Regions from separate parts of the uncultured Marixanthomonas sp. genome, predicted to be linked through region 1. Evidence: riboswitches for the same ligand, from Rfam matches in the RefSeq annotation. Region 1 holds a riboswitch; the other holds the start of a gene.
What was found. Region 1 has a riboswitch for S-adenosylmethionine ahead of AACZ92_RS03900 (hypothetical protein). Riboswitches for the same ligand answer to the same signal wherever they lie in the genome.
Positions count from the first base shown of each region.

Region 2: it holds a riboswitch for S-adenosylmethionine, as region 1 does, so the genes downstream of both, AACZ92_RS07685 (O-acetylhomoserine aminocarboxypropyltransferase/cysteine synthase family protein) here and AACZ92_RS03900 (hypothetical protein) in region 1, are expected to answer to the same signal.

Region 1 is NZ_CAXBCK010000009.1:52,544-68,779, reverse strand. It holds gene AACZ92_RS03910 (type I restriction endonuclease) at 1-2,892, shown strand, start outside; gene AACZ92_RS03905 (hypothetical protein) at 3,103-4,101, shown strand; SAM-I-IV-variant riboswitch at 4,138-4,235, shown strand; gene AACZ92_RS03900 (hypothetical protein) at 4,379-5,215, shown strand; gene AACZ92_RS03895 (DUF6557 family protein) at 5,250-5,660, shown strand; gene AACZ92_RS03890 (SemiSWEET transporter) at 7,564-7,839, opposite strand; gene AACZ92_RS03885 (hypothetical protein) at 7,910-8,443, opposite strand; gene AACZ92_RS03880 (YetF domain-containing protein) at 8,603-8,815, opposite strand; gene AACZ92_RS03875 (hypothetical protein) at 8,790-9,131, opposite strand; gene AACZ92_RS03870 (hypothetical protein) at 9,552-9,989, shown strand; gene ligD (DNA ligase D) at 9,997-12,450, opposite strand; gene AACZ92_RS03860 (Ku protein) at 12,452-13,228, opposite strand; gene AACZ92_RS03855 (SDR family oxidoreductase) at 13,355-14,086, opposite strand; gene AACZ92_RS03850 (YetF domain-containing protein) at 14,149-14,670, opposite strand; gene AACZ92_RS03845 (mechanosensitive ion channel domain-containing protein) at 14,845-16,236, opposite strand, start outside.
Region 2 is NZ_CAXBCK010000021.1:6,594-22,829, reverse strand. It holds gene AACZ92_RS07740 (head GIN domain-containing protein) at 1-137, opposite strand, end outside; gene AACZ92_RS07735 (acyloxyacyl hydrolase) at 141-1,235, opposite strand; gene AACZ92_RS07730 (pyridoxal-phosphate dependent enzyme) at 1,265-2,206, opposite strand; gene AACZ92_RS07725 (phosphoadenosine phosphosulfate reductase family protein) at 2,276-2,908, opposite strand; gene AACZ92_RS07720 (Rrf2 family transcriptional regulator) at 2,979-3,395, opposite strand; gene metF (methylenetetrahydrofolate reductase [NAD(P)H]) at 3,458-4,414, opposite strand; gene metH (methionine synthase) at 4,411-7,113, opposite strand; gene AACZ92_RS07705 (homocysteine S-methyltransferase family protein) at 7,116-8,132, opposite strand; gene AACZ92_RS07700 (aminotransferase class I/II-fold pyridoxal phosphate-dependent enzyme) at 8,129-9,301, opposite strand; gene AACZ92_RS07695 (OsmC family protein) at 9,298-9,717, opposite strand; partial or broken gene AACZ92_RS07690 (alpha/beta fold hydrolase) at 9,729-11,856, opposite strand; gene AACZ92_RS07685 (O-acetylhomoserine aminocarboxypropyltransferase/cysteine synthase family protein) at 11,917-13,209, opposite strand; SAM riboswitch class I at 13,327-13,447, opposite strand; gene metK (methionine adenosyltransferase) at 13,735-14,988, shown strand; gene AACZ92_RS07675 (DUF302 domain-containing protein) at 15,045-15,953, opposite strand.

The DNA.
Region 1 (16,236 bases):
CAGCACTTCAATTCACAATTTGCAATTGATGAACAATTCTTTTGGGATTTTCTGAAAAACACCCAAAAAGAGGAGCTCGAAAAACTACAACGACAAAGCGATTGGAAATTAAAAATTCTAAATCGGTTGGATAGGATGATCAAAAAGTATGGTATTATACACTTACTAAAAAAAGGACTGAGCGTGGACGATGCGCATTTTACTTTATTCTATGTTTTACCATTAGCGAGCAGCAGTAAAGCTGTTAAGGAAAACTTTGAACAAAATATATTTAGTGTTACTCGGCAAGTTCCATATTCGGCAGATAATCCACGTGAAGAAATTGATATGGTGTTGTTTGTAAATGGTTTGCCCTTGGTCACTATGGAGTTAAAAAATCATTGGACAGGACAAAACGCTCGGGTTCACGGTCAACATCAATACAAAACTCAACGAGATAATCATCAACCTCTTTTACAATTTGCACGATGTATTGTTCATTTTGTTGTAGATACTGACGAAGCTTATATGACGACCAAGTTAAATGGCAGGGATACTTTTTTTCTACCTTTTAATAAAGGTAATAATCATGGAAAGGGAAACCAACCTAATCCTTTTGGCCATAAAACTGCTTATTTGTGGGAAGAGGTTTTTACTAGAAATAGTTTGGCAAATATCATTCAGCATTTTGTTAGGCTAGACGGGAGCAAAAAAGATAACTTAAATTCGCGTACCCTGTTTTTCCCGCGTTACCATCAAATGGATGTGGTGCGTAACATTATAGACCACGCCGCTAAAAATGGAGTTGGGGAGACGTATTTAATACAACATTCCGCAGGTTCAGGAAAATCTAATTCAATTACTTGGGCTGCCTACCAATTAATAGATACGTATCCTGAAAATGAGAGCGTAGCAGGAAATAGAGGTACAGACCATCCGCTGTTTGATACTGTGATAGTGGTTACTGATAGACGCTTATTAGATAAGCAATTACGAGAGAACATCAAGGAATTTTCCGAAGTAAAAAATATCGTCGCTCCAGCCTATTCTTCAAAAGAACTAAGGGACAGCCTAGAACAAGGCAAAAAAATAATCATTACCACTATTCAGAAGTTTCCATTTATCATTGATGGTATTTCAGATTTAAGTGATAAACGCTTTGCCGTGATTATAGACGAAGCTCATAGTAGCCAGAGTGGAACAACTCACGACAAAATGAACCAAGCAATGGGTCATGAAATAAATGAAGAGGAAGAGACAGACGCCCAAGATAAAATTGTTATGGCAATGCAGTCACGAAAAATGCGTGGCAATGCGTCTTATATGGCATTTACGGCAACCCCAAAAGCGATTACCTTAGAAAAATTTGGAAACCGCCAAGAAGATGGCAGCTTTGCACCCTTCCATTTGTACTCTATGAAGCAAGCAATAGAGGAAGGTTTTATTTTAGATGTAGTTGCCAATTATACTACATTAAAAAGCTATTATGAAATAGAAAAATCTATTGAAGAAAACCCATTATTCGATACGGCAAAAGCACAAAAAAAATTACGTGCGTTTGTGGAACAACATGAACAAACCATACAGACCAAGGCCGAAATAATTCTAGATCATTTTATTCCGCATATCGTTAATCAAAAAAGACTTAAAGGGAAGGCAAAGGCAATGGTACTTACCCAAAGCATAGAATCTGCTATTAAATATTATAAATCCTTAACACGAATATTGGAAGACAAAGGCAATCCATTTAAAATAGCCATTGCTTTTTCTGGAACCAAAACTGTTTCCGGTATAGATTACACCGAAGGAGGTATGAACGGTTTTGGTGAAAAGGATACTCGAGATAAATTTGATGAGGACGATTATAGAATATTGGTGGTTGCTAATAAATACCTTACTGGCTTTGACCAACCTAAACTCTGCGCCATGTATGTGGATAAAAAATTACAGGGTGTCATGGCGGTACAAGCGCTATCTCGTTTAAATAGATCTGCGGATAAATTAGGTAAGAAAACCGAAGATCTATTTATTCTTGACTTTTTTAACTCCACCGATGATATTAAAAAGTCTTTTGATCCTTTTTACACCGCTACGTCCCTAAGCGAAGCTACTGATGTAAATGTACTTCATGAACTAAAAAATGTCTTAGATGAGGTTGGTGTATATGAATGGGAAGAAGTAGAAAACTTCAACACGCTATTTTTCCAAAAAGCAGATGCGCAACTGTTAAGTCCTATAATCGATACGGCAGCAGAACGATTTGTATCTGAATTGCAATTAGAAGATGAGGACAAAGCCGATTTTAAAATTAAAGCCAAACAGTTTGTGAAAATTTATGGGCAAATGGCCTCCATTCTCCCTTTCGAAATAGTTACATGGGAAAAGCTATTTTGGTTTCTAAAATTTCTAATCCCTAAACTGCCCATCAAAGATTCTGTTATAGATGGTATGGATGAGTTGTTGAACTCTGTTGATTTATCAACCTATGGCTTGGAGCGCATAAAGCTGAACCACACTATCGGGTTGGACGATTCGGATTCCGACTTGGACCCTCAAAATCCATCTCCACGCGGTGCCTACGGTAGTGATGAAGAAAAAGATCCTTTAGAATTGATTATACAGTCATTTAACGAACGTTGGTTCCAAGGGTGGGATGCAACACCAGATGATCAACGTATTAAGTTTATAAGCCTTAGCAAGTCCATTCAAGCCCATCCTGATTTTCAAACAAAAGTTGCCGAAAATAGCGATGAGCAAAACAAAGATCTCGCTTTCCGAAAAATTCTAGACGATGTGATGTCTAAACAACGTAAACAAGAATTAGATTTGTATCGCTTATATGCCAAAGATCAGACCTTCTATCAAGCATTTTTTGATACAATGAAACGAATGGCGAGTGTGGAACGGAGTTGATTTTGAATAATAGTATTCTTTAATATTGTACCACCAAATCTGATTCAGGAAAATAGCATATTGAATGATAAAAAATTGGAAATTAAAGCAGTTTTATCTTTTAATAAATCTAAAGAAAAATGGGGTTGGAAAGCATTTAGTGTTTTGAAGTAATTAATTTTCTTTTCTATGAAAATCAAACCACTAATTAAATAATAATCGTTTCTAATAATGCGGGATAAGATCATATACTCCATAAAAAACTTCGATATCGAAGCACTCAACAAACTACTCGATGATGATAAACCTTATATGGATGTTTCAAAATCTTTATTTCTGCAAAAACTAGCAAAGAAGTTTAAAATTGCAAAAGAAGATGGTTGTCATTCATTTGACGATGTGTTCTTTGGTATATGCGGATCTTGTAATAAAGGCTGTGAAGGAATGACATTTTTTTCAGAATCTGGTCACTATTTAGATTTGTTTATTGAAAGTAAAAATGATACTGTCGTAGATGATATATACGTTTGCAACAAACTCACTAATTTCACAGATTTAGAAAAGACAAACTGCCTTAATTTTACTTTTTGTCATGATGAGAAAGTTACTTTTAAACCATCTAATGACTATATTTTGGTTGAAAAGCAATACTATTCAATGGCAAATGATATAAAAGAGATGCAAGATCCAATTAAGCTAGATGATTTTGCCGACTGGTATGATGATTATAGCTTTATAAAAAATTTCTTAGGCAAATTAGGCGTCTTCGAATGCTTCGATTATAAGTTATATGACAAAGCAAACAACTTAATTTTTGACATCAATTCTATAATCAATATTAAATCAATAAATGATCAAGCTGCTGAGGCTCTAATAGCATTCCAAGTTGCGAATTCTGAAAGAGAGAAACTCATTTGGTTTTTTGAACACCAGAAAGACCAGTATGGTTCTATAAACTTTACCAACTCTGAAATATGGAATGCCAATCCTTGTATAGCCTATATATCAGATAATATTAATGTTACAGTTGATTTAACTGGCTATGAGTATGTAATGGATTATTTTTCTAAGCTTGATAATTTATACAATGAACTGATGGAAAAGTATAAGCCTCTTCCCGAACATTTTGAAGAATCAGCAACGGGTAATATTGAGTACTCTTTAGAAAATCACTTAAAACTGCATAACAAGCATATAGACATTCTTGAAATGTATGGTAAAGAAAGCTAGTTTTAGGAAAATATTTATAAAATAACCGTATCTTAGCAATACCATTTAGAATCACGATAAAGTGATAGCAACCTGCTCAATCAGGCGAAGGTGCTTATACAATGAGCCTACTTATAGGAAAAGCATGATTTATTCAATTTTATAATATTTATCGGTTTCTGTGATTTTACTTTAAAAATCACAGAAAAAATGTACATAAAGTTTAGAAGTTTCCGACAGGAACATTTCTCTGAACTAGTGCATGACGCAGTTATTAATTAAATTTAAAAATGTATTTATGACAGCATTGACAATCGGAAAAATTTTAAATGACTATCAAGGCTTTTTAATGGATTATGAAGTCGAACAACTTCGAAAAGTTCAAAGAACACCTTCAGATTTTACTACGCAAGTTAAAGCAATACAACTTGCTTTATTTGCCGAAGAATGGGATTTTATGGGAGACTCAGGAGCAGATTCTAAAGATAGATCTAGAGGGATTAATCCTATGAATCAAGAGTATATAGATCGAGTTAATAAAAAAAGAGAAGCATTTAGCGTAAGTCTATTAAGTGAAGATGGGTATAGCACAGATAATTCTTCTGATCTATTCTGTGAAGAAGTAGTGCGTCATACAAAAAACTATAAAGAGCTTTTGGAACATAAAAAAAATAAGACCAAACAAACCGTATTTGTAGATATGGACAATGTGTTGGTAAACTTTAAATCGGGCATCGATAAAATTTCAGAAGAAGATAAGCTAAAATATGAAGGCGATTTAGATGAAGTCCCTGGAATTTTCTTTTTAATGGAGCCCTATGATGGTGCCATTGAGGGCTATAAGTGGTTGTGTAAAAATTTTGACACTTATATATTATCTACAGCTCCTTGGGATAACCCTTCCGCTTGGCAAGATAAATTACTTTGGGTGAAGAAATACTTACCCGATGAAGCATATAAAAGGTTGATTCTTTCGCATAATAAACATTTAGTTCACGGCGATTTCCTTATAGATGATCGCACTGCAAATGGAGCTGGAAAATTTCTGGGGAAACATATTCATTTTGGCCCAAAAGGAGATAAAGATTTTGCAGATTGGAAAGCGGTGATAGCTTACTTGAAAAACCTTACTTGATTATAATCATAACATTAAAAATTTAGTAGTCTCAATGAAGTTTAAAAAACTTATACAGAATAATACTTGGTCTAATATTTACTCTAAATTTTCAGAAATTTATCCCGAGGCTATTAAAAATCTAGAAGGATATAAAGTAGTTTTTGAAAATTTGGTAATGATGCAACCCGAAGATACTGATATGTCAATAGTACTTTCCATAGAAAAAGATGATAATGAAGAATATATTGATGTTTCTGCAAAGTATAATAATCCGAGAAATGAGGACGAAAAATATCCACAAGGTATCGAGTTGACCCCTTGGCGGATTTGGCTGGGGATGGATATTAATGATGAAACATTAACTAATTTTACAGAACAGGAAGTTATTGTCCATTGCATCTATGAAATGAGCTACTTTGGCTTTTCTGAAGAAGATATCCAGAAAATAGGCAGTAGACTGTAAAATAGATAAAAGCGTGATTTAATCATAACGAAAGAAAAACTATGATAGAGATTTCCGTATATTAAATCTAAATTGAATAGGATAAAAATATTAGTTATTAAGAAAATAATTAATTTCAGCTCATTAAGAAAACATGAATGTAAAACTCATTTAAGGTAAAAGTGTTAGTTTAAATTCTTCAAACGAGAAGTATTTCTTACTTTATTTTCTATTAAAAAGCTCAAAAACTACCATAAAAACTAAAAAATCATCATTTTCAATTTTTTTCTGGTGTTTTAAAGATTCCTTACTATAAGGATCTGTAATTCAATATTTCATGATAACTTTTTTACATTTTTCCAGAAAAAGTTTTTCTCGAGAATTGTAAAATCGAACAGAGTTAACATAAATAATACTATTAGACTATTATTTTATCTTTTCAAATTTTATTTTTTACTATTGTTTAAAAAGTAAAAAACCAGAACTTCTGTGAATTCACAAAAGTTCTGGTTTTTTTTCGACCTTCATTTATTTCAATTTGGTATTGCTCAACTTCCTCACTCACTCCTAAAATTAAATCACGTAACTTATTTGATTTACCTATTGAATTGCCCTAAAAAAGTTCCCAATAAAATTCAATGGTTTCTAAAATAGATTTCAGTTCAGTATTTTGAGATGTTAATGAATGTCATCATAGTTAATTTAAAAAAACTATTTCAAATTTTTTATTGAGTTATCTTTTAAGCAAACCACTATTAAGAGTTGTTAATATAAAAATCTCTAAATGGGGATGAAATAAAATCATCATGAAAAATAATATTACTAATGTATAGAGCTTTTCCGATTACGATCATAAAAGATATGGATTAAATCGCGGTGATGTGACTGCGTTTAGAACACATCTCAACTAAGTATAAGACGCATAAATTGTTGATATAAATTAAAACGGGCAAGAAACACCAACTAAATATAAGGATATTGAAGATCAAATAGAAGATGAAAAGAACTAGTACTTGATAAGAAGGAAATAAAAAAGATTATAACTATACTCAAAAATCTGTTTGAATTTTATAAAAATTCTTCTTATGTACTATAAACAATACAGTTTACGACATTAAAAAAGTATAAAACCAGAACTTCTGTGAATTCACAGAAGTTCTGGTTTTTTTGATGTCAATCTTCATTTATTTTAATCTGGTATTTCTCAACTTCCTGATTCCTACTAAAGTTACATTACATAATTTATTTGATTTCTATATTGACATGCTCTAGAAAAATTCCTAATAAAGTTCCAGGATTTCCAAAGTAGATTTTCGTTCAGTGTCTGAAAATGCCTTCATAGTTAATTTAAACACTATGTTACTTGTATTTTTTTGAATAGAAGGGTTACCTTTAGTTAAACCACTTTTAAAAGTTGTATAATATATTTAACAACTTCATTATGGAACCTTTATTAGATAAGACATTATTAAAAAACATCTAAACGGTGAAGAAATAAAATAAACAAACAAAATTGACATTACTACTGTTAAGAGCTTTTCCGATCACAGTCATAAAATATCTGGATTAAATAGTGGATGTGACTGTGTCTAGAACACACCTCAACTAAGTAAAAGATGGACTTGTTATTGATTAAAATTAAAACGAGAAAGAAAGGCCAACTAAATATTCTGGTGCTTGATAAGAAGGAAATAAAAAAACATTGTAGATATATTCAAAATTTTATTTGATTTCTTGGAAAAATTAGCTAAAACCCAAAAAATGGAAAATTTTATTAAAAACTCACTTACAAAAATTCTATAAACTATACTTAATGAAGGAATTGGTAAAAAACCAGAACTTCTGTGAATTCACAGAAGTTCTGGTTTTTTTAATTTCAACCTCTATTTCAATTTGGTTTGCTCAATTTAATTACCCTTAGAAACTAAAAAAGATACAATTTTTTCCCTCTATAACAAACCATTAGATAAAGCATGCTCATATTTAAAATTAAAGATAGACCGTTAGTAACTATGATGGCTAAATCATCTTTTAAAACACCATATACAACCCAAAGACTTACTCCTAATAAAAGAATTGCAAACATAATGGGAGAAACGTCCTCTACTTTTTTTGTTTTCCAAGCTCGAATTAGTTGGGGTACTACAGCCGAAGTGGTGCATATGCCTGCAAATAAGCCTAACAGAGTTATAGCGTCCATATATCAAAGTTATAGACCTAGTATTTTAAATTTTTTTGAAAATCACCCCTTTAATTATTAAGAAATATGTCTAATCTTTGTCTTTCTTTTCATCATTAATTAAGTAATGATCCTTTCCCAGACCTACTATATTTATAATATTGGTTACGGTGGTATATAACATTAAAATAACTGTAATCATCATCCCGCTTAAAACGGACGAAAAAAACAACGTTGTCCAATAGATTATGTCATACCACGCTGTAGGCACATTGTCTGCTTCGGTGATAGGAATATTAAAAAGTTGAAAGAGTAGTAATGCGCCTACAAATAAAATAGTATCAAATTTGGCAATGGATAACACCTGTTTATAATGAGCATTTTTCAATTTAGATTTTGTGCCCGTGCTTATACCCAAAAGTGTAAGCAATAGTGCTAAAATAGTTGCTGAGGCCAGAACAATGGTATTGCAAAGCATATTAATGCCAGATAGAGAAGTACTTATTAATTTTTTGGCTTCATATCCTGATAAATTGCCTAGAAAAAAAACTCCTATTCCGATGAAAAGTGTTGCTATTAGCCCACCAAACAACGGGCGTTTATTTTTATTTAAAAAATCTTTCATGTATAAGAAATATTTTGGTTATTATTTATAGCTTGATTGTTTATTTCAGTAGTTACCATAGCCATAATACAATCCGTTGCAAATGGATATCTCTGAGTAAACTGATATGGGTACCTAAGGCTTTTTTTATACAATAGGTTTATGAACAGTGCATACATTTTATTTACGTTTAACATCCGTTAATAGCCATTCAGCTACTTGAGCCTCGGCATTTTTAGAATGAATAACAATAATATCACCAGTAGTCTCAAAGATGACAGCTTTAACCTCAGAGAGGGATAAAATATTAGCTTCCCTTAATTTCGAGCGCAAATCTCCTTCCGATACCCGAGCCTTTCTTAAATTATCATCTAAGATAAGTGAGCCATCCATTAATAATAAGTAAGGGACTGTTGTCAATGGCTTTTCTAAAGGGTTTCCAGCGTCGCGAAAGAGCAGCCAACATCTGCATAGCAAAAATCATAAAGCAACCGAACATCCCTTCCAATAAAGATACAGAATGCGATAGAATGGTTGTAGCAATTAATGAACCTACGGCCACGGTCATAGCAAAATCAAAACTCGACATTTTTGAAAAACTTCGTTTACCGAAGATGCGTGTATATAGAATTACAATAGCATAAATAACCACGGTAGTAATGGCAATTGCGGTAAGGGTTATAAAATCAGTAGCAAACCATTTTTCCATAGGTGTCTGTTTTATTGTATTTAACTGAAATTAAAAAAGGAGTTTATTTGGAATGTCTCCGATAATACTCGGGCGATTTATTCCATATTATGGATAAAATTCCGAATAGCACTGTAAGAAAATAAAATGCGTTTAACGGGGTATGATTAAAATAAAACTGACTTACCAATCCAATGAACAAAAATATCACTGTTAAAGTAGCATATAGAGTTCTCATAATGTCTATGTTTTCTGTTAAGTGTTTTAAAGCTAACTATTTAAAAGTATATAAAGCAGTGATTTAGGATATCATTTAGAGTTTTTAAGGGAAGTTTATAATTTTTTGAATGTGGAATGTTTAATTACATACCAATCATTTTATTGGAATAATTAGATATCGTTATTTATAAAAAAATAAGTTATTTTTAATCCACCAATTTAATGATTATGACAATCTTATTTTCAGTTATCTCAATTGGAGTATTAGCCACACTTACTATGACAGCATTTAGCTATGGCGTTTCTTATTTTACTCATAGCAATATGAAAGAACCTCAATTGATAAACTTATTTATTAGAAGAATACCTTCTCAACCTTTTAAAATAGGAAAAGAACATGTATTAGGATGGGTCATACACGTTTTAATTGGGATTTTTTTAGTTGTTATATTTAATTTTTGCAGACATATTTTCAATATACCTATTACGTTAGTATCTGGGATTATCTTCGGTTCTATCGCTGGGGTGATTGGAGTTTGCTTTTGGCAATTGGGATTCATAATACATCCCCATCCGCCTTCAGTTGAAAGAAAAAAATATTATCTGCATTTAATATTCGCCCATATAATTTTTGGTATTACGATGGTACTTTTAATGTAGCAATATATTAAGCGTTTAAGGTATCAATTACGCTTTTCATATCTATCTCTTCTTTAAGTATAGGTTCGAATATATCCCCTAGCTTTTTTAAGCGTTCTGGAACGGTTTTAATGGTATATTCATCTATTTTCAAACCCGATTTCACTTCCTTCCATAAAAGCGGGGTGGAGACACAAGCCTCTGAAACCGGACGTACGCAATAGGCTGAAGCGATAGTTTGTCCTCGTCCATTCTGTAAGTAATCAAGATATATCTTTCCATCACGTTTTGTTTTGGTTCGTTCAATCGTGGCTAAAGAGGGCACCAAATCAATAACAAAATAACACAATAATTTTGCGAAGTTGCGAGTTTCTGAATAACTATATTGCCCCCCTAAAGGAATAAAGATATGGAGTCCTCTACTGCCTGAGGTTTTAATATAACCGTTTATACCTGCGTTATCCAAAACTGCTTTGACGGCCTGGGCTACTTCTATTATTTGTTCAAACGTATTATTAGGTGAAGGATCTAGATCCAGGATAGCATAATCTGGATGTTCTATATGAGTTATCTGAGAATTCCACGGATTTAATTCGATACATCCTAAATTAGCCATATAAAGTAAGGTTGCTTCATTCTGACATAATAAATAATCAATATTTTTATTAGAAGACTTAGAATACTGTTTAAATGACTCGATCCAATCTGGTAAATTCTCACTATCTTTTTGATAAAATGAATCGCCTTCAATCCCGTTAGGATGCCGATGTAAATTTTGAGGACGGTTCTTTAAATATGGTAGTATAGTTTCAGAGATTTGAAGGTAGTAATCGATTAAATCATATTTTCTATAACCCGACTTGGGCCAATAGACTTTGTCTAGATTAGAGATGGGCACTGGAATACTATTTACAGTGAGTACATCCGTACCCGATCTTGGAGGTCGTTCACCTTTTCTTTTAATGTCCTTATTGCTTGTTGGATTAGGAAAAGTACGTTTGCCTTGTATTTCATTAACAGCCTCTATGGAGCTTTTGTCGAGACGTAACCGTTTGAAAACAGGATGTCTTAAAAGTTCATTTTTAGTATATTCGGTAAAGGATACTTCACAATATATATAGGGAGATACCCATTGAGGAGTTCGTCCTTTCAGATTTATTTCTTCAGAAAAAGGCGAATCATCTATTATAAATCGTTGTAAGATTTCCAGTATTTCTTTTTGTTTTGTAGTGGAATACCCTGTACCACAATTCCCAACATATCTAAGGGTACCATCTTTTCGAGAGCCTAATAATAAAGAACCAAACAGGGAATCTTTTTTTGTGATGGTAAACCCACAGATTATAAATTCATCGGTGTGGACATGTTTTATTTTTAACCACTGGTCCGTTCGATAATTAGGGGTATAATCACTATTTTTTTCTTTTGCCATTACCCCTTCCAAACCTTCCTCTAGGGCTTTATTATATAATGTGATTCCCATTCCGTCGATGTGATCACAATAATAGATGCTCTCTAGGTCCTCAAGTAATTCCGGTAATAGGCTTTTTCGCTCTAACAAGGTCAAGGAAGTAGTAGCATAACCGTTTAAATACAGCAGGTCAAAAACATAATAGCGTAAGGTGCCTTCTGGTTGTCGTGGAGTATAATTTTGAAGTTTAGAAAAGTCAGGCTTTCCGTTTGTGTCCACTACGACCAGTTCTCCATCAAGAATACAATTATGAGGTATTTGTTGTAGTTCTTCTACAATTTTTTGGAATTTACTGTTATAAACTATTCCATTTCTCGAATAAATTTCTACCTCTCCATTGTTGACATTTGATAGTAAACGATATCCATCCCATTTCAATTCAAAAATATAGTTAGGATTATTAAAAATGGAGGAGCCATTTGTGGCTAGCATGGGTTTAATTTGACTATTGAGGGAAATAGTTTTATTTGTTTTTGTTGCGGATGCATATTCTTTTGGCTGAGATTCTTCTGGGTCATACATAAGCTCAGTGGCAAATGGATCTTTTTTCTTTATAAGTAACCATTGGTTTTGTTTGTCACCGTGCTCCGTTTTTACTAATGCGAACTGCCCTTTTAACTTGGAGCCTTTAAACGTTAATTTTAAGTCACCTTTTTTATACTGCGAATTAAAGGAAGAACCTTTGTATAATGTATAGGTACCAGAATCCCATATACTCATTTTGCCCGCTCCATAATTACCTTTAGGAATAACCCCTTCAAAAAAGAGATAGGAGACGGGGTGATCTTCAGTATGGATAGCCAATCGTTTATCAGCAGAATTCATAGAAGGTCCTTTGGGCACTGCCCAACTCTTTAATACCCCATTATGTTCCAGGCGGATATCATAGTGCAAATGACTAGCCTCATGACGTTGAATAACAAAGCGATTTAGGTCGTCACTATTTGTTTCGCCTTCAGGTTCATTCGTTTTTTTGAAGTTCCTTTTAGCATTATAATCGTCCAAAGACATATTAGGAAGCTTTTGATTTCTTTTTGGCTTCCAAACTAGCCTTTAATTTGGCCATAAGATCTGTGGCTTTCGTAGGTTCTGATTTGTGCTTTTTAGGTTTTACTTTCTTTCCTGACTTTTTACGTTCTATAATTTTCATTAATTGGTCATTATATACATCTTCGTATTTATCCAATTCAAATTTAGCAGTATAATTATCAATAAGTGATAAAGCCATATCAATCTCTTTCTTAGAGACCTTGCTTTTAGGTATTTTTAACTCAGAGGGATCTCTAATTTCATCAGCAAACCGAATCACGTGAAGTACCAATGTGTTTTCATAGACTCCAATTAAGCTCAAGTGTTCTTTTTGCCTCATAACAAATGTTGCGATACCTAACTTCTTGGTTTTTTTTAGAGCGTTGCGTAATAAGTTATAGGACTTTTCCCCATCTTTTTGGGGCTGAAGAAAATAAGGTTTTTTAAATAATAAATCTGATACTTCTTTCTCTGCTACAAATTCTTCTATATCGATCGTCTTACTTTTTTTCATATTGGCAATCTCAAAATCTTCCTTTTCTAAGACAACATATTCATCGTCCATTTTGTAACCCTTAACAATATCTTTCCAAGCTACTTCTTTTCCGGTATCTTCATTAATCCTTTTGTACCTGATACGTGCGTTATCATGGCGATCTAGCATATCTAAATCTATTTTTCGGTCTTCTGAAGCTGAAAATAATTTAATAGGTATTGAAACCAATCCAAAGCTTACCGAACCATTCCATATTGATCTCATATTATTTTTTGTTTAAGGGTGAACTTAAAATTAATAAGGAAAATCGGGATTAGTTCTTAATTAAAAACTAAAATATAGAAGGTAACAGGATGAAGTTTTAAATAAAATAGACTTTTTATTTAAAAACTAAGACTTTCGAGTGGGCTTAATCAATAATTCGTTTATGTTTACTCCGGCGGGTTCACTAATAGCATATAAAACCGCACGGGCAATGTCGGTTGCCTTTAGTTTTGGTTCATCGTCGCTATAATCTTTATCATTCAATAATTCTGTATCGGTGATATCCTTCCTTAAATTGGTGCCCACGGTGCCGGGTTCAACCGAAGTGACCTTTATGCCGAACTCTGGGGAAAGTTCCATGCGCATAGCTCGTGACAAGGCAATCAAAGCTGCTTTGGAAGCACCGTAAACCGCGCCCCCTTTGTATAATTCTTTTCCGTCAACAGAAGCAATATTAATAATGTGTCCACGCTTCTGTTCTTTCATAGCGGGTAGAACACCATCAATCATTCGTAAACAGCCTTTCACATTTACATCGATTGTTTCCAACCATTCTTCAAGATGTCTATTTTTAAGATAGGTGAGTGGCATTACACCGGCGGCATTTATTAATATATCTATTTGCTTAATCTTTTTATAGATAATTTTAAAACCCACGTTAACACTCTGGCCGTCCGAGACATCCATTTCTACTATGTAAGTTTCGGATGCTAGTTTCTGCTGTAATTTTTTTAGTGCATCGACATCTCGTCCTGTAATCACTAATCGACACCCTTCTCTAGAAAGAGCATGGGCAATGGCGCTGCCAATACCACCAGTCGCTCCGGTAATAACTGCTACTTTATCTGTTAATTTCATAAGCAAATAGATTTACATTAAATTAATCTCTGTTGTTTTAGATTATAGACAACTTTTATTTTTTATTCTTGCACTCCTTGAAGTATTTTATCTTGTACTTGTTTGTTGCCGCTAGTATGTAAAATAGAAACGTCTCCAGTAGATTCTAAAATAGCCGCGTGTACCTCTTTTAAATTAAAAACATTCGCTTCGCGTAGTTTGGCAATAAGGTCATCTTCGCCCATGTTGGTTGCTTTTAAATTTTCATAGATTATTTCTCCTTTTTTCATAAGTAAGATGGGGTTATTAGTAGCTAGCTTTTTAAAACGATCTGATTTACGAACTAATAACGCAAAAAGCGATTGAAAAGCGATAATACCACCTAAGGCAATAGCGCCTTTAACAAGCGATTGATCACTATTTAAAACAATTGAAGCAAGTATAGATCCAATAGCAATGGTGGAAGCAAAATCAAAACTAGACATTTTTGCAAATGTTCTTAAACCAGCAATGCGTGTAATAACGATAATACAAGTAAAAATGAGTAAAATTGTAATTATAACTTTTCCTAAGGTTTCGGGGGTTACAGTAATCCAGTTTTCCATAAATAGTTAATTTTAGTCTATAAAAATTTTAGAATGAGTACAATTGTATCCGGTTAGTATACGTATTCTTAGTCGGTATTATTGAACTCTATTGGTAATTATAATTTTAATATGTGCTAATTTTTAGAAATTTTATTTCTAAAAGAAATTACAACTAATAAAACTTCTTGTTAGTCAGTTGTTTTCATTTCGATTCTCTATAGCGACTCTAGTTTTAGTTAATCCTATTCCTTTCTCTAACTCACAGATGTAAGTTATTAATTTTTCTCTCAAATCACACTGTAGATCCCAGGCCGTGAAGGGATCTTTAGCACTGCAAAGTGCTCTTATTTTTATAGCCTTATCCGTTGACTCTATAACTTGAACAGATGGCGGTGTATTTCCATCCCAATCGGAAGAATTTTTTAATAGCTTCTCAAACTCCTTACGTATTTTTTGAACGTTAACTCTATAATCAGTATAAATATCGATGGATCTAATTTGGCTGGAGCCCCGCATAGACCAATTTTCGAATGAATTGGAAATAACGCTCTTTAAGGGTATAACCAATCTTCTCTCATCCCATGTTTTAACAACCATAAAAACAAAACCAAGATCTTCAACGTGACCCCATTGATCTTTAAAAATGACTAAATCACCAATTTGAGCAGGTTTAGTAACTGCTATTTGAATCCCCGCAATAATATTCCCTAAGGTACTTTGAGCAGCAATACCAATAATTATCGTCGCAACTCCAGCTGATGCAAAAAGGGATACACCTAAGTTCTTGAGACTTTCAAATTGAGATAATATGATACCCAATCCTACTAGTAAAATTATAAACGTAACTACTCGTCTTGCTACTGATAAATGGGTAAGGGTTCTCCGAGATTCTAAATTTTCCTCATCATAGATATTCTCTGTTTTGTTTTGGGCTAGATAAGACATAAAGGCATCCATAAACCTCATAACGAACCAAGTTCCAAAAGCTACGGTAATTATTAAAAGAGTTGTATTTAAGCCATTGGCAAAATTTCCATCAAATGAAATGAAATTATAGATAAGAAGGTAGAATATGAGCATGGCAATGAAGCCTGAGGCTGGTAAAGCCAATCTAAAGGATATGGAAGAAATCCACTCCCAACTAGAACGTCCAAATATTCTACGTAAAATAAAAATAGTGAGCCAACCAAACGCATAAGCTATAGCCAATGAAATAAGGAAACCAATGATTTTCCAAATAGGAATGTCTAAAAATTTATTTTCTAATCCCCAATCCGGAATCAACTGCACAATTTGAGTAGGGCCATAATTGGCGTAAAGCGCATCGATATTTTCTACTGTATTAGCAGATATAACCCAATATGGCGTATTATCTTTATATTTAACACGTTGAAGACGTAATTCAACATCTATCTCATCTAAGTTAAGGTTTCCGAAAGAAATATTTTTATTTGTTTTTCTAGAAACGACCTTGCTTTGCGATGTACTACCATCCATCTGCCCATCAGGCCTATCTGGCAATTTATCCCAATCAATGCGAATATTTTGATTGATTACGATATAAAGTTTATTGACCAACTCTTT
Region 2 (16,236 bases), on a different contig from region 1:
CTTATTTTACTGAAATCGTCTACAGAAAACTCTTCAGTGACAATGTCACCAACAGTTTGAAAGCAACCTGGAGCATTCTCCGAATTGCAAGAAACCACTAGCAGATACAGAAAGATTATATAAATTGATTTTTTCATTGTTTATATTCTAAATCCGATTCCAAATTCAACTCCTTCTACTTTGGCGCCGTGCGATTTTAAAGTAGTTGCTCCAAAAATAGAGTCTGTGAGATAATATTTTAAACCTGCCCTAATGTATGTTCTTCCTTCAAAATCGTATGGATAATAGGCATAATAGCCAAACTGAGAAACAACGGCCAATTTATTTAATGTAAGTTCGTGACCTACAAAAACACCAACACGCTTATAATCTTCCTCGCCAGTTAAAGACCTATCAAGTTGAGAAGCCACTAAATAATCTATTTGTTTTTCTAAAAATTCTGAAAAAAACACGTCTGCCCCTACTTGAAATTTACTTTTATAACTTATCCTCTTGTCCAAAAAAGTAGAAACCACTAAAAAAGGATGTTGACCTAACCCTACATAATCACTTTCATTAATTCCACTTCGTAACACGAGGTTAAACTTTATCGGTTCTGTAACCTTTTCACCTATAACATCAGTTATATATTCAGGGTCTTCTGTTTTAAATTCATATTGCAATCCAAGATTGAATGTAAATGAATTGGTACTAGAATTGGGAGCTCTAAAATTTCCGTTAGAATAATGTACTAATGCCAAACCTGCCTGTAACCCAATATTTTTAAATATATTTTGTTTGTTGTAATTAAGCAATAAATAGGTTGAGCTTAAAAAATCACTTCCGTAGGCATTATTTTTAAAATTCGTTTCTAAATCAAACGGATTGGTATTGTAGGCAATCCCTTGCCCTATCCTAAAAACAATGTTTCGTTTTAAAAAGTAGAAATTAAAGTGACCATAGAGACCGTAATTTTCACCAAGTGTTTCATTACCTGGATTCTGGTGCACAAAAGACAAACCCCAATCGGGATAATTGTATTCCCGATGCCAGCGTTTTGAACCAAATGTTTTTTTATTGTACCCTAAAATAACCCCCTGAGGGTGATTTGTCACTAAGTGAGCAATATCCTTATTGTGCCGAACAATGGTGCCGTAAAAATAATTGGCATCTATAAAAAAGCCCGGACGTGTTTCTTCTTGTGAAAAGAGAAAAAGTGGGGTAAAAAGAAACGCTATAAGTAGGTTTTTATTCATCGACGGCAAAGTAACGCAATTTTTCAGTTTTAAAAGGGTAGGTTTTTTAAATCTACATTTCCGCCAGAGATAATTATACCAATTTTTTTATTTTCAAAAATTATTTTCTTCCGAAGCACCGCAGCCAGTGGAACTGCCGAGGAAGGTTCTACTACTATTTTCATACGCTCCCAAATTAAACGCATAGCATTTATTATTTCCGTTTCTTCAACACGTATAATTTCAGTAACCAATTTATTGATAATGTGAAAGTTTTTGTCACCTAAGTTAGTACGTAAACCATCAGCAACAGTGTTTGCGGTTTCATTGGTTTCAATTTTTCCGGTTTGCAATGAACGCCACGCATCGTCAGCTTCGTATGGTTCACCGCCTATTACTCGGCATTTTTCAGCTCCGTAATGAGCAGCCAATGCTGTTCCAGCAATCAATCCGCCGCCACCTACTGGAGTAAGGATGTAATCTAAATCTTGATGTTTACTCAACAGCTCCATCGCCGCGGTGCCCTGTCCTAAAATTACATCTGTGTTGTTAGAAGGATGAATAAAGGTCGCTCCTGTTTCTTTTTGAATTCGGTTTGCTTCCTTTTCACGGGCGTCTAGGGTTGGTTCAGATTCGGTGATTATCCCCCCATATTCCAGCACCGCATCTTTCTTAACTTGTGGAGCGTTTGAAGGCATAACGATATAGGCTTTTACGTTCAAGTTTTTCGCCGCCAAAGATAACGCTTGTGCAAAATTTCCAGAGGAATGTGTCACTACACCTGCCTGCTTTTGAGCTTCAGACAATTGCTGAATAGCGTTAATAGCACCACGCATTTTAAAAGCACCCGTTTTCTGAAAGTTTTCACACTTAAAATACAGTTTGGCTTCAGCTAATTTGTTTAATAAAGATGATGTGAGTACAGGCGTTTGGTGAACAAAAGGTTTGACTCTAGTGTAGGTAGCAACAACTTCTTCTTTAGATGGAATCATATGATAGTATTTCTGAAAAGGGAAAATAGCATATTTTTTTCAGAATCACCTCTAGAAACCACTTTGAAGTTAACCTTGTAAATGAATGCCGCACTCTCTATTTTCAAGTGCTTTTACAGGATCGTAATAATCAAATTCTGCTGGAAGATTATGTTTCTTCATATAGTCTAACATCTGAGCATCTGTAAAATGATAAAAAGGACATACTTTTAAAATACCATCTTCGGTAAAACTTAAGATATCAATCGATTTTCGATAATCCGTTTGATGTTTTCTAAGGTTGGTAAACCAAACATCTGGTTTGTATTTTACCAATGCTTCTTGAAAGGGTTCTAACTTCACCTTTTCTGAAAAAAATTCATGTTTTGGATTATCAATGGTAGGTTCGCCAATCATACTCTCTATAAACGCGGTGGTATACTTCGGGGTGAAAATTTCAATGTTTAAGTGCAAACTTTCAATTAAAGAATTAGCATGATTATATGTGGCATTTGTATTATAACCCGTATCGCACCAAACAACTTGTAAATCTTTTTGTTGCTGTATTACGGCATACAACAAGGCTGCAGAATAAGGGCCAAAACTAGTAGTAAGCCAAGGGTTTTCGGAAAATTGTAATGCAAAATTTATAATTTCCGAAGGTTGTTCGTACCGTAAATTTTGATTAAAAAATTGTATGTTTTTTGAAGAAATATTTTTCATAATCCTTTTTACCCTATGGGATTAGTAGATTTTACAAATATAAAGCTTTTTAATTTATAATTAAGCACCATTATGCTCTTATAATAATATCCTCAACGGTGGTGTTTTCGAAAATTTTCAGGGTGTTGTCCCGTACTTGAATCATTAATTTATGTACCGAACATGTATCTTCATCAGGGCAGTCATCACACTTTTCATAGAAATTCAAACTCACACAAGGCACCATTGCGATTGGGCCTTCCAATATTCTGTAAACTTCCGCAACTTTTATTTCAGCTGCTTCTTTCAGTAGATAATAACCGCCACCTTTTCCTTTTTTAGAACCTAAAAAACCAGCCTTACGCATACTAAGCAATATACTTTCCAGAAATTTTTGAGAAATATTTTCTGATTCAGCAATTACAGAAATAGGCACAGGTTCATCTTCTTCACGCTTTGCAAGAAAGGTAAGAGCTTTAATTCCGTATTTGGTTTTTCGAGATAACATTTTATATGAAATATAATAAAAAACTATAAAATTATCATAATTTATATTGTACACATAGATTTTTAAAAAAGATTTGAAGCGATTTTTCTAATATTATCACTTTTTCCCATTGAATAATAGTGCAAAAAAGGAATATCGCTTTTAATTAACTCCTTACTTTGGGCAATGCACCATTCTACACCTACCTGACGCACAGCTTTATTGTCCTTGCATTTTAATATTTGTTTTGTAAGTGCTTCTGGTAAATCAACATGAAACCGATGTGGCAATATAGTAAGTTGTTTTTTTGTTGAAATAGGTTTCAACCCTGGAATAATAGGGACAGTAATTCCATTTTTTCGGCAAGCTGCTACAAATTCAAAAAACTTTGCATTGTCAAAAAACAGTTGTGTAACAATGTAGGATGCCCCTTTCTCTATTTTTTTCTTTAAATAGGCAATATCACTTTGTAGACTTGGGGCCTCCATATGTTTTTCAGGATACCCTGCAACGCCTACACAAAAATCAGTTTTTGATTGGTTTACCGTTTCACCGTCTAAGTACCTCCCTTTATTTAACTGTATAACTTGATCTACAAGTCCTTCGGCATAACAATGTCCGTCTTTTTCGGGTTTAAAATATACTTCAGATTTCACCGCATCACCTCTTAGAGCCATGACGTTGTCTATTCCTAAAAAGTCCAAATCGATTAAAAAGTTCTCTGTATCCTCTTTGGTAAACCCGCCACACAATACATGGGGGATAGCATCTACTTTATATTTATTTTGAATCGCAGCGCAAATACCAACCGTACCAGGACGTTTTCGGACTATCTTTTTTTGCAATAATCCGTTTTCCATTTCTTTATAAACATATTCTTCTCGATGATAGGTTACATCTATAAATGGTGGTTTAAATTCCATTAGCGGATCAATACTATTAAAAACCGACTGTATATTTCTACCTTTTAATGGCGGTAATATTTCAAATGAAAACTGTGTGTTTCCGTTTTTGTTTTCTATGTGTTCTGTTACTTTCATGAGTCTGCTCTATTCGATTTTAACCAGTTTTCAGCTTTTTCAACTGGAATATTTTTCCGCTTTGCAAAATCGTTTACTTGATCGTTTTTGATTTTCCCCACTCCAAAATACCGTGCTTCAGGGTTGGCAAAATAATAGCCGGATACCGATGCTGCAGGCCACATCGCCAAACTTTCGGTAAGTTGGACGCCTATCGTTTCTTCTACTTTTAAAAGTTGCCAGATGGTTTCTTTTTCCAAATGATCGGGGCACGCTGGATAACCCGGTGCAGGACGAATGCCTTTATAGGTTTCTTTAATCAACTCTTCATTGGTTAAGGTTTCGTTTTTTGAATATCCCCAATGTTCTTTCCGAACTTTCTCGTGTAAATATTCAGCAAACGCTTCGGCAAGACGATCGGCCAATGCCTTTATCATAATAGCGTTGTAATCGTCTAAATCTTTTCTATATTTTTCTGCTTCTTCGTGTGCACCAAACCCAGCTGAAACACAGAAGCAGCCTACGTAATCCTGTCTTTCACTTTCTTTAGGGGCTATAAAATCTGCCAACGCAATGTTTGGTCTTCCTTTGGCTTTTTTACTTTGTTGACGAAGCGTTCTAAAGTACGTAGTTTCTTTTTTTCCTTCGGAAGAATAACTAACTTGAATATCATCGTCATTGATCGTATTGGCTTCAAACAGACCAAAAATAGCTTTGCCTTCTAGTATCTTTTCACAAAAGATTTTCTGAAGCATTTCTTGTGCATCATTATACAATTCAGTGGCTTGAACACCGACTAGCTCATCTTTTAAAATTGCCGGAAATTTGCCGTGTAAATCCCAACTTCGGAAAAAAGGCGTCCAATCTATATACATTTCAAGCTTGGAAAGATCAAAATTTTCTAGTGTCTGTACGCCCAATTCTTTAGGTTTTACAATTTCAGAAGTGTTCCAATCTATTTTAAATTTATTCTTCCTTATTTCATCTACAGGAAGATACGTTTTCGTTTTTTGACGTTTCAGAAACGCTTCCCTAAAAGAAGCATATTCAGTTTTTAAATTGTTTTTATAATCTATAGCTGTTTCCTTTTGCAACAAATCGCCCACCACGGTTATCGCCCTAGACGCATCATTTACATGAATCACAGCATTTTCATATTGGGTATCAATCTTTACAGCGGTGTGTATCCTGCTCGTGGTGGCTCCGCCAATAAGTAATGGAACGGTAAAGTTTTGTCGCTGCATTTCTGAAGCCAGAAAAGCCATTTCGTCCAATGAAGGTGTAATGAGACCACTTAAACCAATAGCATCTACGTTGTGTTTTTTAGCTTCGCTTATAATTTTATCGGGCGGTACCATAACACCCAAGTCTATAATCTCATAATTGTTACAAGCCAAGACTACACCAACAATATTTTTGCCAATGTCGTGTACATCGCCTTTAACTGTGGCCAATAAAATTTTACCTTTTGCGTAGTCATTCGTACCATCTTTTTCTTCTTCAATAAACGGCAACAAGTACGCAACGGCTTTTTTCATTACCCGCGCGGACTTTACCACTTGAGGCAAAAACATTTTTCCGCTGCCAAAAAGATCGCCCACTACATTCATCCCCGTCATTAAATGGCCTTCAATTACTTTAATTGGTTTGGACACAATTTTTCGAGCTTCTTCTACATCCGTTACAATATAAGTGTCAATTCCTTTTACTAAGGCGTGGGTAATTTTTTCCTGAAGTGATTGCTCCCGCCAAGAAAGATCAACTTCTTGTTTTTTGGATGCTCCTTTCACCGTTTCAGCAAAACTCAATAACCGTTCAGTGGCATCATCACGCCTGTCGAGAATGACATCTTCTACACGCTGTAACAAATCTTTTGGAATATTATCGTACACTTCCAACAAGGTAGGGTTTACAATACCAATGTTCATTCCAGCATCGATGGCGTGATATAGAAACACAGAGTGCATGGCTTCTCGTACGGGATTATTCCCTCTAAAACTAAATGAAACATTGCTCACACCTCCACTAATGCTACAATGTGGCAGGTTTTGTTTTACCCAACGTGTTGCTTCAATAAAATGAATGGCATTTTTTCTGTGTTCGTCCATTCCGGTGGCGACAGGAAAAATGTTTAAATCAAAGATGATGTCTTCTGCCGGAAATTGAACAATATTCACCAGCAGTTCATACGAACGTCTTGCAATTTCAATGCGCCGTTCGTAAGTGTCTGCTTGCCCTTTTTCATCAAAAGCCATAATAATTACTGCGGCGCCGTAGCGTTTTATTAACGTTGCTTGTTCAATAAAGGTTTTTTCGCCCTCTTTTAAGCTAATGGAATTCACGATACATTTGCCTTGCACCACTTGCAGTCCGGCTTCAATAATCTCCCATTTTGAACTATCGATCATTATAGGAACCTTCGCAATATCGGGTTCTGCCATAACAAGATTGAGGAATTTGACCATCGCCTGCACCCCATCTATGAGACCATCGTCCATATTCACATCGATAATTTGTGCGCCGCCTTCTACTTGATGTCTGGCAATGGTTAACGCTTCATCATATTTATCTTCATTGATCAATCGTAAAAATTTACGCGATCCGGCCACATTGGTTCGTTCTCCTACATTGATAAAATTACTTTCTGGTGTGATTACCAAAGGTTCTAACCCAGAAAGTTTCAACTGTTTTGTAATAAGCTTTGTAGCGATTCCCTCCATAATTAAGCTGTTTGTAGGTTATTCACATTACTGAAAGGTCTTGGTTGATATGTTGAAGCTACGGTTGCAATTGCTTTAATATGTTCGGGCGTGGTACCACAACACCCGCCAACAATATTGACCAGCTTTTTATCTAAATATTCTTTGATGTATGAAGCCATTTCCTCGGGACTTTGGTCGTATTCCCCAAAAGCATTCGGTAGTCCTGCATTGGGATGGGCGGAAGTTGCCGCACCGGTTTGTTTTGAAATCACTTCCAGATGAGGCAATAATTGCTCAGCCCCTAACGCACAATTAAAACCAACGCTCAATAAAGGGATATGCGAAATGGATATTAAAAATGCTTCAGCAGTTTGTCCAGACAAGGTTCGTCCCGAAGCATCGGTTATCGTTCCACTTACCATAATGGGAACGTCGATATTTCGTTCGTTTTTTACTTCTTCAATAGCAAATAAAGCTGCTTTAGCATTTAGCGTATCAAATACCGTTTCGACCAAGAGAATATCTGCTCCTCCATCTAATAAGCCCTCGGTTTGCTGTTTGTAGGCAACTCGAAGTTCGTCAAAAGAAATCGCCCTAAAACCAGGGTCGTTTACATCGGGTGACATGCTTGCCGTTTTGTTGGTTGGCCCAATAGAACCAGCTACAAATCTGGGTTTATCAGGGTTCGCTTTTGTAATTTCATCGGCTACGGTTTTGGCAATTTTAGCAGCCTCATAATTTAATTCATATACCAAATCTTCCATTTCATAATCGGCCATGGCTATAGTGGTTGATGAAAATGTATTGGTTTCCACGATATCGGCTCCGGCTTCAAAGTACTTTCTATGTATTTCGGCAATGGCTTGAGGCTGGGTCAATGACAGTAAATCGTTATTTCCTTTTACTGAAATATGAAAATCTTTAAACCGCTCGCCACGGAAATCTTCTTCAGAAAAATTATACTGCTGAAGCATTGTACCCATGGCACCATCTAATATTAAAATACGGTCTTCTAATGCTTTTACCAACGTGCTCATAACTTGATTTTTTGAAGTGCTTGTTCTATATCTGAAATAATATCTGTTATATGTTCCAACCCTACTGAAATGCGAACCAGACCATTGGTTATACCGGTTTCTTGTCTGTCTTCTTCAGAAAGTTTACTATGTGTTGTTGAAGCGGGGTGCGTCGCTATGGTTCGGGTATCGCCCAAGTTGGCCGAGAGCGAGCACATTTTCAAATTATTTAAAAACTGTCTGCCAACGTCAATACCGCCTTTTAATTCGATACTTACAATGGTTCCACCTTTTTTCATTTGCTTTTTTGCAATTTCATATTGTGGATGCGATGGAAGAAAAGGATACCAAACGGATTGCACGGCAGAATGATTTTCTAAAAAAGCAGCCAGTTGAAATGCATTATCGCAATGTTTATCGACCCGCACGGCAAGGGTTTCCAAACTTTTTGAAAGCACCCAGGCATTAAAGGGTGATAATGCCGGACCTGAATTTCTCGAAAACAAATAAATTTCCCTAATCAAATCGGCCCGACCTACGGTAACACCGCCCAATACACGACCTTGTCCATCAATTAATTTTGTAGCGGAATGAATCACTAAATCGGCTCCAAATTCAATAGGTTGCTGTAAGTATGGCGTTGCAAAGCAATTATCGATAATTAAAATCAGGTTGTGCTTTTTGGCAATGGCCCCTAGTTTTTCTAAATCTAAAATAGCAACTGCCGGATTGGTTGGTGTTTCAGCATATAATATTTTAGTGTTTTCTTGAATACAGTTTTCTATCGAATCTACTTCATCTGTTTTAAAAAAAGTAGTTTCAATATTCCATTTGGGTAAAAACTTGGTGAATAAACTGTGTGTTGAACCAAAGACACTTCGGCACGAAACAATATGGTCACCACTATTCAATAAAGCGGCAAACGTTGAAAAAACAGCAGACATACCTGTGGCAAAGGCGTAGCCTGCTTCGGCTTTTTCCATTTTACAGATTTTCTCTACAAATTCTGAGGTATTAGGATTTGTAAACCGGCTATAGATATTCCGCTGTTTTTCTTCAGCAAACGAGGCACGCATATCTTCAGCATCATCAAATACAAAGCTTGACGTTACATACAATGGATTAGAGTGCTCTTTAAACTGAGAGCGCTCCAATTGTGTTCTAATAGCGTCGGTTTCAAAATGTGTCATAGTTTTTTTCCGTTCAAAATTATATCGTACGTTATGGCTACATTTCCTTCTAATGTTAAGGAAACAGAACAGTATTTTTCAAAGCTTAAAGCCGCGGCACGTTTGGTTTTTTCTTCATCAATGGTCCCTTCTAAATAAATAGTGGTGTGAATGGCTTCAAAAGGTTTCGCGCTTTTTAGGTCCTTACGCTTCCCTTCTACTTCCATGTTATAAGACGTTATTTCTTGTCTTTGTTTTTTCAAGATTAAGACAATATCAATCGCACTACATCCGCCAACGCCCATCAACAATAACTCCATCGGGCTAGAACCATGCACTTCATCACCAGTTTTATTGTCAATATGTACCGGAAGTCCCGATGCGCCTTTTCCTTCAAAATGATAATTGTCGTTTACTCTGTTCAATGTTACTTTCATAATTTTTCGTTTTAGTTTAATTTATCGCTTAAACGAAGAATATCACCAAATACACCTCTGGCCGTGACGGCCGCTCCAGCTCCAGCCCCTTGGATTACAATTGGGTTTTTACCGTAACTTTCAGTGTAGATTTCAAAAATGGAATCGCTTCCTTTTAATTGCCCCAATGCACTGTTTTTAGGAACAGGCACCAGATTAACGTTTAGAATAGCTCCATCTTCTTTTGATAAATCTCCGTGTAAGTCACCAATGTACCGCAAAACATGGTTTTTCGCCAAGTTTTTTCGCTTTATATGAAAGGGAACATCCAACTCTTGCAATTGATTAAAAAAGGCTGACTTTGAAATACTTCTTAAGGGTTTGGATATCAAGTTTTGAATAGAAATATCTTCCAATTCGTTGTGCAAATCTAGTTCTCGGGCTAGAATGAGAAGTTTTCGACCTACGTCATTTCCACATAAATCTTCTCTTGGGTCAGGCTCAGTAAAACCATTGTTTATAGCTTCTTTCAACACCTCGCTAAAGGTTTTTTCTCCTTCTGAAAATTCATTAAAAATGTAACTTAAAGAACCTGAAAACACACCTTTAATACGCGTAATATTCTCTCCGGAAAGATGCAATAATTTTATAGTATCTATTAACGGAAGGCCGGCGCCTACATTTGTTTCGTATAAATATTCTTTCTTTTTTTCTGAAAGGGTTTTTCGTAGGTTTTTATAAAAATCCAGATCGATGGTGTTTCCTATTTTATTGGAAGAAACCAAACTGAAACCACCTTCCACTAATGCTTCGTAATTAAAAACAAAGTTTGAATCTGCCGTATTATCAATTGCAATCAAGTTTTCCAGATTATGTTCTTCTGAAAATTTTATTACATCAGTAACGGTATAAGGTGTTCCTTTCTCTTTTTTTTCTTCCAGCCAATTTGCTTTTACACCTTTTTTATCAAATAATATCGTTTTAGAGTTTGCCACCGCAAAAATGGTCAAGTCTAAATCGCGCCTTCTTGAAATTTCCTTTTGCGACTTAATAATTTGATCGACCAAGCGTGCGCCCACGTTGCCGTGACCGAAGATCACCACATTCACTTTTTTCTTTTTGATATTTTCCAAATCAATTAACTGAAGTGACTTCTCTTCTATTCTTTTGTCTATCGTTATGGTACTCATAATTTGTGTTCTTTTTCTGAAAAATGGGTTCTAAAATGGTTTGTAACTGTTCAAATTCAATTAAAAAAGCATCGTGCCCGTGTATCGAATTTATTTCGTGATAATAAACATTGCTTTTTATGGTTTTATAGATTTGATACGTGTCTTTAATTTCTTTATTTGTGAAGAAAAGGTCCGTGTCAACGCCTATTAAATGAACATTCCCTTTTATGTTTTTTACTGCAGAAAGGAAATTTCCCGTTTCTTTTGCAATGTTAACGGTGGTTAACAAATGGTTCATCGTTTTATAAGCCTCTAACTGAAATCGGTTTTTCAACTTTTCACCATGATGCAATAGCCAACTTTCAACATTGAATACATTTAACTTTTCGTTCAGACTACGATTAAATTTCTGTTTAAAGGATTCCGGGGTTCTATACAACGTCATAGCATGAATCCTTGCATCGTGAACAGGATTTTCAGAATGTTCTAAAATCTGTTTTTGAACTCGGCAATTTGCCAATAACCAGTCGGTCGCTTTCCAATCGGTAGCTATCGGGATGATATTTTCAAACAGATTAGGTCGCAGCACCGCCATTTGCCAAGCTATACTTCCGCCAAGCGAACCTCCAATAACAGCACGTATCTTTTCAATTTTCAATTGATTGATTGCATGTAAAAAAAGCTTTGCAACATCGTATACTGAAAATGCTTCAGGGTTTTCAAGTAGAAATCCGTCGTAACCATTTCCATGAATATTAAAAGCAAGAACTGTATAATGCTTTGTATCGATACACTTTTCATCGCCAATAAGCTGATTCCACCAGCCGTTTTCCTCGGTAACTGAACTATTTCCAGTTAATGCATGGTTTACCAAAATAATAGGTGCTTCGCTTAAACGAGGTCCGAAAAGCTCAAAACTTATAGGTATTATGCCCGAAAAAGCTTCGTTTTGAGTTGTATAGTTTATATGTAAAGTTTGTAATTTCATAAGATTATTTTAAAACGGCAGTGGAATGGCATATCTCACTGCCGTTTTCTATAACTAAAATTAAACTAAGACTGTTTTGGTAATCGCTTTAAAAGCTTGTTCTAAATCATCAGTAAGATCATCAAACGCTTCTAACCCTACTGAAAGCCGTATTAAATCTTTGGTAACACCTGTAGTTTCTTGCTGCTCATCGCTCAACTGTTGATGTGTTGTACTCGCTGGATGAATAATCAAAGATTTGGTATCGCCTATATTGGCCAACAAAGAGAATAGTTCAGTGGCATCTACAAACTTTTTAGCAGCATCAAAACCACCTGTTAAACCAAAAGTAACTACCCCACTTTGACCGTTTGGTAGATACTTTTGAGCAAGGTTGAAGTAGTTACTTTCTGAAAGTCCAGGATAATTTACCCAAGCTACTTCTTCCCTATTCTGAAGCCATTTAGCAAGCTCTAACGCATTTTCACTATGTTTTTTAATTCGGATTTCCAAGGTTTCCAGACCTTGTAAAATTTGAAACGCGTTATATGGGCTCAATGCCGCACCGAAATCTCGTAATCCTTCAATTCTAACCTTGGCGATAAATGCAGCTTCTTCCAATGCTTCAGAATAAACTAAACCGTGATATCCAGGTGATGGTTCGGTGAATTCAGGGAATTTTCCGTTGGTCCAATCAAACGTTCCCGCATCGATGATTGCTCCGCCTAAAGCAGTCCCATTTCCGTTGATGTATTTGGTAAGCGAATGAATTACAATATTGGCTCCGTACTTAATTGGGTTTAGCAAAGCTGGGGTAGCGACTGTGTTATCAACTAGTAGCGGGATTTTATTCGCTTTCGAAATTTCAGAAATAGCTTCAATATCCAATACATCCAATTTTGGGTTTCCTAACGATTCAACAAAAATCGCTCGGGTATTTTCTTGAACCGCTTTGTTGAAATTTTCAGTATCATTTGCATCTACGAATGTAGTTGTAATACCCAATCTTGGCAGGGTAACATTCAGTAAATTATACGTTCCGCCATACAAACTACTAGATGCTACAATATGGTCTCCAGCCCGCAATAACGTGAGCAATGTTGTAGCAATTGCCGAAGTTCCCGAAGCGGTTGTTACGGCTGCAATTCCTCCTTCCAATACCGCTAAACGCTGCTCCAGAATATGGTTCGTGGGGTTGTTAATTCGGGTATAAATAAACCCAGGTTCCGAAAGGTTGAACAAATTGGCAGCGTGGTCGCTGTTTTTAAAAACGTAACTGGTAGATTGGTAAATAGGCACCGCTCGGGTTCCTCCATTCGCCGTTACGTCGTGTCCTGCGTGCAACGATTGTGTTGCTAATTTTTGTGTACTCATTTTTCTTTTTTTTTAGTTAATGATAAATTAAACCAAAAGTCAAAATGCGCCTATTGGCGTACTTTATAAGAAAAATGTTATTAAGAAGTGAGTAAACAATTTTAAAAAATTGTCTTGTCGTTATCTATCAAAAAATTTCCAATATTTGGACATTTTTGTAGAATGTAGCACCTTCTTTCAAGTGAAAGGGTTGCTAAGGCTTCATAGGGTCTATTCCCTCAGCCTTTCTTGATAACATTTCAATAAAGATTTGAACTTTGTGAGTACAAAGATTGCTAAACATTTTTTGATATTCCAAATTAATTTAACTTTATTTTGAAATTGCTTCTTTTTAAAAATCTATTTTTAATACTATCTTTGTCCGCTGAAAGAGGAAAGATTTGACTGATTGCAACCTCTTCTGAATGTTTTTCTGAATACTATTTTCACTTAGAACATTTCAGATTAAAAAATGCTAAAGGCAGTGTAAACTTCCTTCGACGCGTTCGTCAAATCTTCAGTATATAAAAATTTAAAAAGACCTTTATGGCGTACTTATTTACTTCAGAAAGTGTTTCTGAAGGACACCCAGATAAAGTTGCAGATCAAATTAGCGACGCATTATTAGATCATTTTTTAGCCTTCGATCCCGAATCGAAAGTAGCCTGTGAAACCTTGGTAACAACAGGACAGGTAGTACTTGCCGGAGAGGTGAAAAGTGACACCTACCTAGATGTACAACATATTGCAAGGGATATAATCAATAAAATTGGTTACACAAAAGGAGCCTATCAATTTAGCGGTGATTCTTGTGGCGTAATTTCATTGATTCACGAGCAATCACAAGATATTAATCAAGGAGTTGATCGCGAAGACAAAGAAGAGCAAGGTGCTGGTGACCAAGGAATGATGTTTGGTTATGCTACCAATGAAACGGAGCATTATATGCCGTTAGCACTTGAAATTTCGCATACGATTCTTATTGAATTAGCAAAATTGCGCCGTGATGGAACCGAAATTCCATATTTGCGTCCTGATTCAAAAAGTCAAGTAACTATTGAATATAGCGACGACAATGTTCCGCAAAAAATAGTTTCTATTGTTTTATCAACTCAGCACGATGATTTTGATGAAGATGAAAAGATGTTGAACAAAATTAAAAAGGATATTATTGAAGTTTTAATTCCGAAGGTAAAAGCAAAACTACCTGAGTATGTTCAAAAACTGTTCAATGATGATATTATTTACCACATAAACCCGACTGGAAAGTTTGTAATTGGTGGTCCTCACGGAGACACTGGTTTAACGGGTAGAAAAATAATTGTTGATACGTATGGCGGTAAAGGTGCACATGGTGGGGGTGCTTTTAGTGGTAAAGACCCAAGTAAAGTTGACCGAAGTGCTGCCTACGCGGCAAGACATATTGTTAAAAACTTGGTAGCTGCTGGCGTTGCTGAAGAAGTATTAATTCAAGTAAGTTATGCTATTGGTGTGGTAAAACCTACCTCAATATTAGTCAATACACACGGTACTTCTAAAATTGATTTAACCGATGGTGAAATTGCTAAAAAAGTAGCTGAAATTTTCGATATGCGCCCTGCAGCTATTGAAAAACGTTTAAAATTACGTAATCCAATTTATGTGGAAACCGCTGCTTATGGACATATGGGACGTATTCCAGAAACAGTAACCAAAATTTTTGAAAGTCCTTACAAAGGAACTATCAAGAAAGAAGTAGAGCTTTTTACCTGGGAGAAACTGGATTATGTGGATACTGTGAGAAAAGCATTTAATCTCTAAAAATAAAAAGCGGCTTCTAAACGAAGCCGCTTTTATTTTATAGCTATTCTCTTTAATTAATTTGCTGCGTCTATTGCCAAGTTATTTAATGCACTTTTAATTTGATCTAAACGTCCATCGTTATTAGTAATTCCATGTCTTTCTTGTAGAAAATCAGAATCATTATAGGAAATATTCACAGTTCCATCCTCTTTCTCCCAAACTAGCATTTTTTGAGGCAAATCAATCGCTGTAGTTTGTGCGTTTTGCATTAGAGGAGTTCCCAACTCTGGATTTCCGAAGATAATTACCCGTGTAGGATTTAGATCTCCTTCATTAGGTGCATTTTCTTGATGATTTAATTCTGCAAAAAGAGTAAGAGCAGCATTATCAACAACTGCATTTCTTAGGTTATTATAAGTAGTATTAAAATCATTGTTACTTACTAATGTTATAATTCCTTGCTTATTGGTAATTCCACTACTGGAGTTTTCTGAAACTGAACCATTAGTAGCATCTTCAGTAAAATTAGCAAGGGCGCTTTTAATTTGTTGTAGTGTTTGAGCCCCGCCAACACCCGAGTGTCTTGCAGCTAAATACTCCGTTCCGTTGTATGAAACAAAAACATTATTGTCATTATCTTGATAGACTAACATTTTTTGAGGTAAATCTAACCCAGCTAATTGGTTTTCCTGCATTAGTGGGGTTCCCAACGTGGGATTTCCGAAGAAAATAACACGTGTATTTCGTAAATCTTTATCGATATTTTGTGCATTGGCTGTATGGTTTACCTCTGCTATTATTGATATATTAGGATTTGCCTGTAATTCACTTCGCAGTAAACTGTAGGTTGTTGTAAAATCAGATTCACTCACTGCATAGGCAAGCCCCGGAGTTTGTGGGTTATTAATCACCTGCGCATTGTTATCATCATTACTGCACGCAAAAGTTGTAATCGCTAAAGCAAGTATTAAAAGCTTTTTCATATTCAAGTTTTAATTTGTTATTTGGGTTAAAATACAAAAATGAACAATCTTGTTAAGATATATGTCTACCCTTAACAAGAATTTATCACTACGTAGATAACGTGAACATCTAACTATTTATTGAAAACTTGAATAATATTATATCGTTTGGCTTTTTGTACAGCTTCTATTTTATTGTGTACTTGTTATTATGATATTGAATAAAATACGTTCGTTGACGTACTATTGCCAGGTAGAAGAAGTAACTGTATATTCTTTGTACCATAAAAAAAACCTTCAAATA